One region of the Streptomyces sp. NPDC014870 genome, then DNA from elsewhere that is predicted to be linked to it. Evidence: riboswitches for the same ligand, from Rfam matches in the RefSeq annotation. Region 1 holds a riboswitch; the other holds the start of a gene.
The links. Region 1 has a riboswitch for S-adenosylmethionine ahead of ACF09C_RS13575 (aminotransferase class V-fold PLP-dependent enzyme). Riboswitches for the same ligand answer to the same signal wherever they lie in the genome.
Positions count from the first base shown of each region.

Region 2: it holds a riboswitch for S-adenosylmethionine, as region 1 does, so the genes downstream of both, thrC (threonine synthase) here and ACF09C_RS13575 (aminotransferase class V-fold PLP-dependent enzyme) in region 1, are expected to answer to the same signal.

Region 1 is NZ_JBIBWQ010000004.1:239,013-242,410, forward strand. It holds gene trpD (anthranilate phosphoribosyltransferase) at 106-1,170, shown strand; SAM riboswitch class IV at 1,280-1,396, shown strand; gene ACF09C_RS13575 (aminotransferase class V-fold PLP-dependent enzyme) at 1,604-3,049, shown strand; gene ACF09C_RS13580 (glycerate kinase) at 3,060-3,398, opposite strand, start outside.
Region 2 is NZ_JBIBWQ010000009.1:271,767-275,164, reverse strand. It holds gene ACF09C_RS26025 (hypothetical protein) at 1-204, opposite strand, end outside; gene ACF09C_RS26020 (glucosyl-3-phosphoglycerate synthase) at 261-1,202, opposite strand; SAM riboswitch class I at 1,323-1,492, shown strand; gene thrC (threonine synthase) at 1,510-2,802, shown strand; gene ACF09C_RS26010 (MoaD/ThiS family protein) at 2,837-3,115, shown strand.

The DNA of each region.
Region 1 (3,398 bases):
ATCGCCACAGCGGGAGCCCCGTCCATTCGATGGACGGGGCTCTTTGCCGTCCCCGTTGCTCGATAGGGTGGAGTCGTCACTTTCACGCACTGATCAGGAGCTGCCATGAGCGCTGCCATCCCCGCTGGAGGACCTACGTCGGCGGGCCGCTCCTGGCCTGCCGTCCTGGACGGACTGCTGACCGGCCGCGACCAGAGCGCGGAGGACACCGCCTGGGCCATGGACCGCATCCTGCGAGGTGAGGCCACCGACGCGCAGATCGCCGGCTTCGCCGTCGCGCTGCGGGCCAAGGGCGAGACCGTCGAGGAGATCACCGGCCTCGTCCGGACCATGTACGAGCACGCCAACCTGATCGAGGTCCCCGGCCCGTCCGTGGACATCGTCGGCACCGGCGGCGACGGCGCCAAGACCGTCAACATCTCCACCATGTCCGCGATCGTGGTGGCCGGTACCGGGGCGAAGGTCGTCAAGCACGGCAACCGGGCCGCCTCCAGCGCGAGCGGCGCCTCCGACGTCCTGGAGAAGCTGGGCGTCAACCTCGAACTGACCCCCAGGCGGGTCGCCGAGGTCGCCGAGGAGGCCGGCATCACCTTCTGCTTCGCCGTGAAGTTCCACCCGGCGTTGCGCCATGTGGCCGCGGCCCGCAAGGAACTCGGCATCCGGACCACCTTCAACTTCCTCGGTCCGCTCACCAACCCGGCCCGGGTCAAGGCCCAGGCGACCGGTGTGGCCGACGCCCGGATGGCCCCGATCATGGCCGGTGTGCTCGCCGAGCGCGGCTCCTCCGCGCTGGTCTTCCGCGGCGACGACGGCCTGGACGAGCTGACGACCACGGCCACCTCGCGGGTCTGGGTGGTACGGGACGGCCAGGTGCGCGAGGAAGCCTTCGACCCGAGGGACGTCGGCATCGAGCTGGTCCCCGTGGAGGCGCTGCGCGGCGCCGACGCCTCGTACAACGCGGACGTGGCGCGCCGGCTGCTCGCGGGCGAGACCGGTCCCGTACGGGACGCGGTCCTGCTGAACTCGGCGGCGGCGCTCACGGCGCTGAACCCGGGGGAGGGCACCCTGGTGGAGCGGCTGCGCCAGGGGATCGCGCAGGCGGCCGAGGCGATCGACTCGGGGGCCGCGCGGCAGGCGCTGGAACGCTGGGTGGCGGCCAGCAACGCGTAGCGGGTGCGAGCGTGACGAAGGGGTCCGGGACCGTCCGGGCCCCTTTTCGCGTCCCGGATCCCGGACACGGGTTGCGCCGGAGCGATCACCTGGCATAGCTTCTTGGCCAGGTCATGAGTGACAGCTACGAAGCCCCGGCTTGCTGTCCGGCAACCCTCCGTCCGTGGCGGGGTGCCCCGGGTGAAGACCAGGCCGTAGGCAGCGAGGTCTACGGCAAGCGCGGACCCCTGCACACCGTGAAACGTGTGCGGCCCTGGGGTCCTGGTCCTCAAGGGAGCAGTCTCGTGAGCAAGCGAATGCGTTAGGGCCTTCGGCCCCTTCTCCTCACCCTCCGCACGCCCTGTCGTGTGTCGAGGCAACACCCGTACGAGGCACCCTCTTCGCGCTGCCCTGCGGGCCCTTCGCTGCCCAAGTCCTGCCAGGAGATACCGCCATGTCCGCGTACCCGAACGCCGCCGTCGCCACCGCCACCGCCGTCACCACCGACTCCGAGGCCGCCGACCCCTGCTGTGCCGCCCCGCTCCCGGTGCTCGGGCGCGATGTCACCGTGCCGCTCGTGACCGGCGGCGAGGTCACGTACGCCGCGCTCGACTACGCCGCCAGCGCGCCGGCCCTCCAGCGGGTGTGGGACGACGTCGCCGCGTACGCCCCCTACTACGGCAGCGTCCACCGGGGCGCCGGGTACCTCTCGCAGCTCTCCACCGACCTGTTCGAGAACAGCCGGGTCACCGTCGCCGAGTTCCTCGACTGCCGCCCCGGCGACCAGGTCGTCTTCACCCGCTCCACCACCGACTCGCTCAACCTGCTCGCCGCGGTCCTCCCGGCCGGCTGCGAGGTCTTCGTCTTCGAGACCGAGCACCACGCCTCGCTCCTGCCGTGGCAGGGCGCGCGGGTGACGTACCTCAACGCCCCCCGCACGCCCGCCCAGGCGGTCGAGACCCTGGAGCGCGCCCTCGCCGACCGCGACCCTTCCCCGAGCTCTCGGCTTCGCTCGAGCAGGGGATACCCCACACGCCCCGCCCTGGTCTGCGTGACCGGCGCGTCGAACGTCACCGGTGAGCTGTGGCCGGTGAAGGAGCTGGCCGCCGCCGCGCACGCGCACGGCGCCCGGATCGTCCTCGACGCCGCCCAGCTCGCGCCCCACCACCCCGTCTCCGTGAAGGAGTTGGACGTGGACTGGGTCGCGTTCTCCGGGCACAAGCTGTACGCGCCCTTCGGCTCCGGAGTCCTCGCGGGCCGTGCCGACTGGCTCCAGGACGCCGAGCCCTACCTCGCCGGTGGCGGCGCCTCCAAGAAGGTCGCCCGGCGCGCCGACGGCGGAGTGGACGTCGAGTGGCACACCACGGCCGCCCGCCACGAGGCCGGTTCGCCGAACGTGATCGGCGTCTACTCCATCGCCTCCGCCTGCAAGGCGCTCACCGAAGCCGGATTCGACCAGCTGGTCGCCCGCGAGCAGCACCTCATCGACACCGTACGGGCGGGCCTCGCCGAGGTGCCCGAGGTGAAGGTGCTCTCGCTCTTCGGCGACGACGCGCCGCGCGTCGGCGTCATCTCCTTCGTCGTCGAGGGGTGGAACAGCTCGCACTTTGCCGCCGCCCTCTCCGCCGAGTACGGCATCGGCGTCCGCGACGGCCTGTTCTGCGCCCACCCGCTCGTCCGCACCCTGCTCGGCAGCGACCCGCAGACCCAGGGCGAGTGCGGCGCGCCCGAGGCGGCGCCCGGCGAGAAGTCCCTCAACGCCATCCGGGTCAGCTTCGGCGCCGGTACGCCCGACGAGCACGTGGAGCGTTTCGTACGGGCCGTGAAGGAGCTGGTCCGGAACGGCGCGCAGTGGAAGTACCGTACCGAGGATGGCCGTTGCGTTCCGGACCGCGGCTGACACCTGGCTCTCAGGCGGCGAGCCGGGTGCCCACCAGGACCATGCGCAGGGCGCGCTCGGCCGCGTCGGCGAGGAACTCCGCGCCCCGGTCGAGCGCCTCGGGCAGGGCCACCGGGGCGGGCAGGATCGAGCCGTAGGCGTCCACCCCCACCGCCCGGACGTGGTGGACGCCCTGGCCGAGGGTCCCGGCGAGCGCGAGCACCGGGACCCCGTGGGCCTTGGCCCTGCGGGCCACCTCGGCCGGGATCTTGCCCCGCACGGTCTGCCCGTCGAGGGCGCCCTCGGCCGTGATGACCAGGTCGGCGCGGGCCAGTCGGGCGTCCAGGTCGATCCGGTCGAGCAGCACCTC
Region 2 (3,398 bases), on a different contig from region 1:
GCGCGCGGCCAGGTCGGCGGGGGCCGTGGGGCAGCCCATGACCGTGTTGCCGATGGTCGTGAAGTCGCCGTGCAGCGAGGCGTCGTAGCGCTTGCCGAAGGGCTCCACCACGTCCGCCGCGGCCGGACCGGCCGCGGCGAGCGTGAGCGGGAGCGAGCCGAGGGAGCCGGCGGCCAGCGCGAGGGCCGCCAGCGATGTGGTCATTCGATTGTCGAACCGCATAAAACGGAAATGTAGGCAAAAAGTACAATCATTCGGCGTTACGCCACGCGGCGGTGCGCGTACTCCGCGATCTCGACCATCGGCGGCCGCTCCTCCGTGTCCACCGGGTACGTGCGCGGGGTGAAGCCCTCCTCGCCGCGCTCGAACTGGGTCAGCAGCGGCCGCACCAGATGGCCCCGGGAGAGCCGCAGCTGCGCCGTACGGTAGATCGCCGCCGCCATCCGGCCGAGCGCCCGCCCGTCCTGGTGCCGGTGCTTGCGGACCCCGACGTCCACCTGCGCGAGCGCGTCCAGGCCGACCGTGTGCAGCGCGTCCACGAGCAGGCCCAGCTCCACTCCGTAACCGACCGGGAACGGCAGCCGTTCGAGCAGCGAGCGGCGCGCCGCGTACTCGCCGCCCAGCGGCTGGACGAAGCCGGCCAGCTGCGGCCAGTGCAGATTGAGCAGCGGCCGCGCCACCAGCTCCGTCACCCGACCGCCCTGACCTGGGGTGTCACCGAGCGGGCGGTCGTACATCGCCTTCACGAAGTCGACGTCCGGGTCGGTCAGGAGCGGGCCGACGATGCCGGTGACGAAGTCCGCGGAGAAGTCCCGCAGGTCCGCGTCGACGAAGCAGACGATGTCCCCCTCGGTCACCATCAGTGACCGCCACAGCACCTCGCCCTTGCCGGGCACGGCCGGTATCCGGGGCAGGATCGCGTCCCGCGCCACCACCCGGGCCCCGGCCGCTTCCGCCACCTCCGCCGTACGGTCGGTGGAGCCGGAGTCGATCACCACCAGCTCGTCCACCAGCGGAACCGCCTCGGTCATCAGCTCGCGCCGGATGACGGCCACGATCTCGCCGACCGTCGCCTCCTCGTTCAGTGCGGGCAGGACGACGCTGACCGTCGTCCCGTGCTTCGCCGCCAGGACGCGGTCGAGCGAACGGTCCGCCACGGACCAGGACCGCCGGCCCAGCCAGCGCTCCACTTCCTCCAGCACGTGATCTCCATCTCGCGGTTCGGACGGCAGGTTCAACCCTCCGGGCCTTCGGTTACAGTCTTGAACAACGCGGATGCCCGATGCATGTCGGGGTGCCGCCCGCGTCTCACAATCGAATACCGCTCATCCAGAGGGGCAGAGGGAAACGGCCCGTTGAAGCCCCGGCAACCCTCCAGTCGGTCACTCGTCCGCAAGCGTCGCCAGTCGTCGCCACTGCGCCCGCGAGGCTCCCGGCTAGGGAAGGTGCCAAATCCGTCTCATGGCGACGTTCGCCATGAGAAAGATGAGGAGAAAGGGCCTCGCCTCCATGGCTGTACAGACCGCTACCCCCGACACCGCTCAGAATGTCGACCTCGGTCCCGCTTCCGGCCTTTCCTGCCGGGAATGCGGTGAAGTCTTCGCACTCGGCCCGATCTTCGCCTGTGAGCTGTGTTTCGGCCCCCTCGAAGTCGCGTACGACCTCCCCGTCGGCGACCCCGAGGCGCTGCGCAAGCAGATCGAGGCCGGCCCCGCCAACATCTGGCGCTACGCCCCGCTGCTGCCCGTCCCCGCCGACGTCGCCGAGAAGCCGAACCTGAACCCGGGCTGGACCAAGCTCGTCCAGGCCGACAACCTCGCCGCCGAGCTGGGCGTCGAGCCCGGCAAGCTCTTCGTCAAGGACGACTCCGGCAACCCGACGCACTCCTTCAAGGACCGCGTCGTCGCCCAGGCCCTCGAGGCCGCCCGCGCCTTCGGCTTCACCACGCTCTCCTGCTCCTCCACCGGCAACCTGGCCGGCGCCGTCGGCGCCGCCGCCGCCCGCGCCGGCTTCCGCTCCTGCGTGTTCATCCCGCACGACCTGGAGCAGGGCAAGGTCGTCATGGCCGCCGTCTACGGCGGCGAGCTGGTCGGCATCGAGGGCAACTACGACGACGTCAACCGCTTCTGCTCCGAGCTCATCGGCGACCCGTTGGGCGAGGGCTGGGGCTTCGTCAACGTCAACCTGCGGCCGTACTACGGCGAGGGCTCCAAGACGCTCGCGTACGAGATCTGCGAGCAGCTCGGCTGGGTCATTCCGGACCAGCTCGTCATCCCGATCGCCTCCGGCTCGCAGCTCACCAAGATCGACAAGGGTCTCCAGGAGCTCATCAAGCTGGGCCTGGTCGAGGACAAGCCGTACAAGATCTTCGGCGCCCAGGCCGAGGGCTGCTCGCCGGTGTCCGCCGCCTTCAAGGCCGGTCACGACGTCGTACGGCCCCAGAAGCCGAACACCATCGCCAAGTCGCTGGCCATCGGCAACCCGGCCGACGGCCCGTACGTCCTCGACATCGCCCGCCGTACCGGCGGCGCCGTGGAGGACGTGAACGACGAGCAGGTCGTCGACGCGATCAAGATCCTGGCCAGGACCGAGGGCATCTTCGCCGAGACGGCGGGCGGCGTGACGGTCGGCGTGACGAAGAAGCTGGTCGAGGCCGGCCTCATCGACCCGACCCTCACCACGGTCGTACTCAACACGGGTGACGGCCTCAAGACCCTGGACGCGGTGGCCGACACCTCCCAGGCGACCGCCACCATCAAGCCGAGCCTGGACGCGTTCCGCGCCGCCGGCCTGGCCCACTGACCCCCACTCGTCCGTTCACGGAAGGCAGCAGCACATGAGCGTCAAGGTCCGTATCCCCACCATCCTCCGTACCTACACGGGCGGCCAGGCCGAGGTTCCGGCGGAGGGCGCGACCCTGTCCGAGGTCATCTCGGACCTGGAGAAGAACCACGCGGGCATCGCCGCGCGCGTCCTGGACGACCAGGGCAAGCTGCGCCGCTTCGTGAACGTCTACGTGAACGACGACGACGTGCGCTTCGAGCAGGGCCTGGAGACGGCGACGCCGGACGGCGCGGGCGTCTCGATCATCCCGGCGGTCGCCGGCGGCTGCTGATCGCCGACCACCGACCGCCGTGGAGTTACCCGGCGTAACCGAATTGCCCCCTCCGCGAGAGAAGCGGAGGGGGCAATTCTGCATGGTTGAGCGCGGTAGAGTTGGGGAAGTCCCCCCGGTTCCACCCCGCTGCTCCGTGCCAGACGCATATGAGAATGCGTCCCCACGTGACAAGAAGCAGTCAAAGTGTGCGCGCGATCTGTACCTTCTGCGTGCTTTGCCGGGCCCGACTTGCCCCGGAATTCAATAAATCCTCCGGAATTCTCCTTTACGGCGTGCCCAG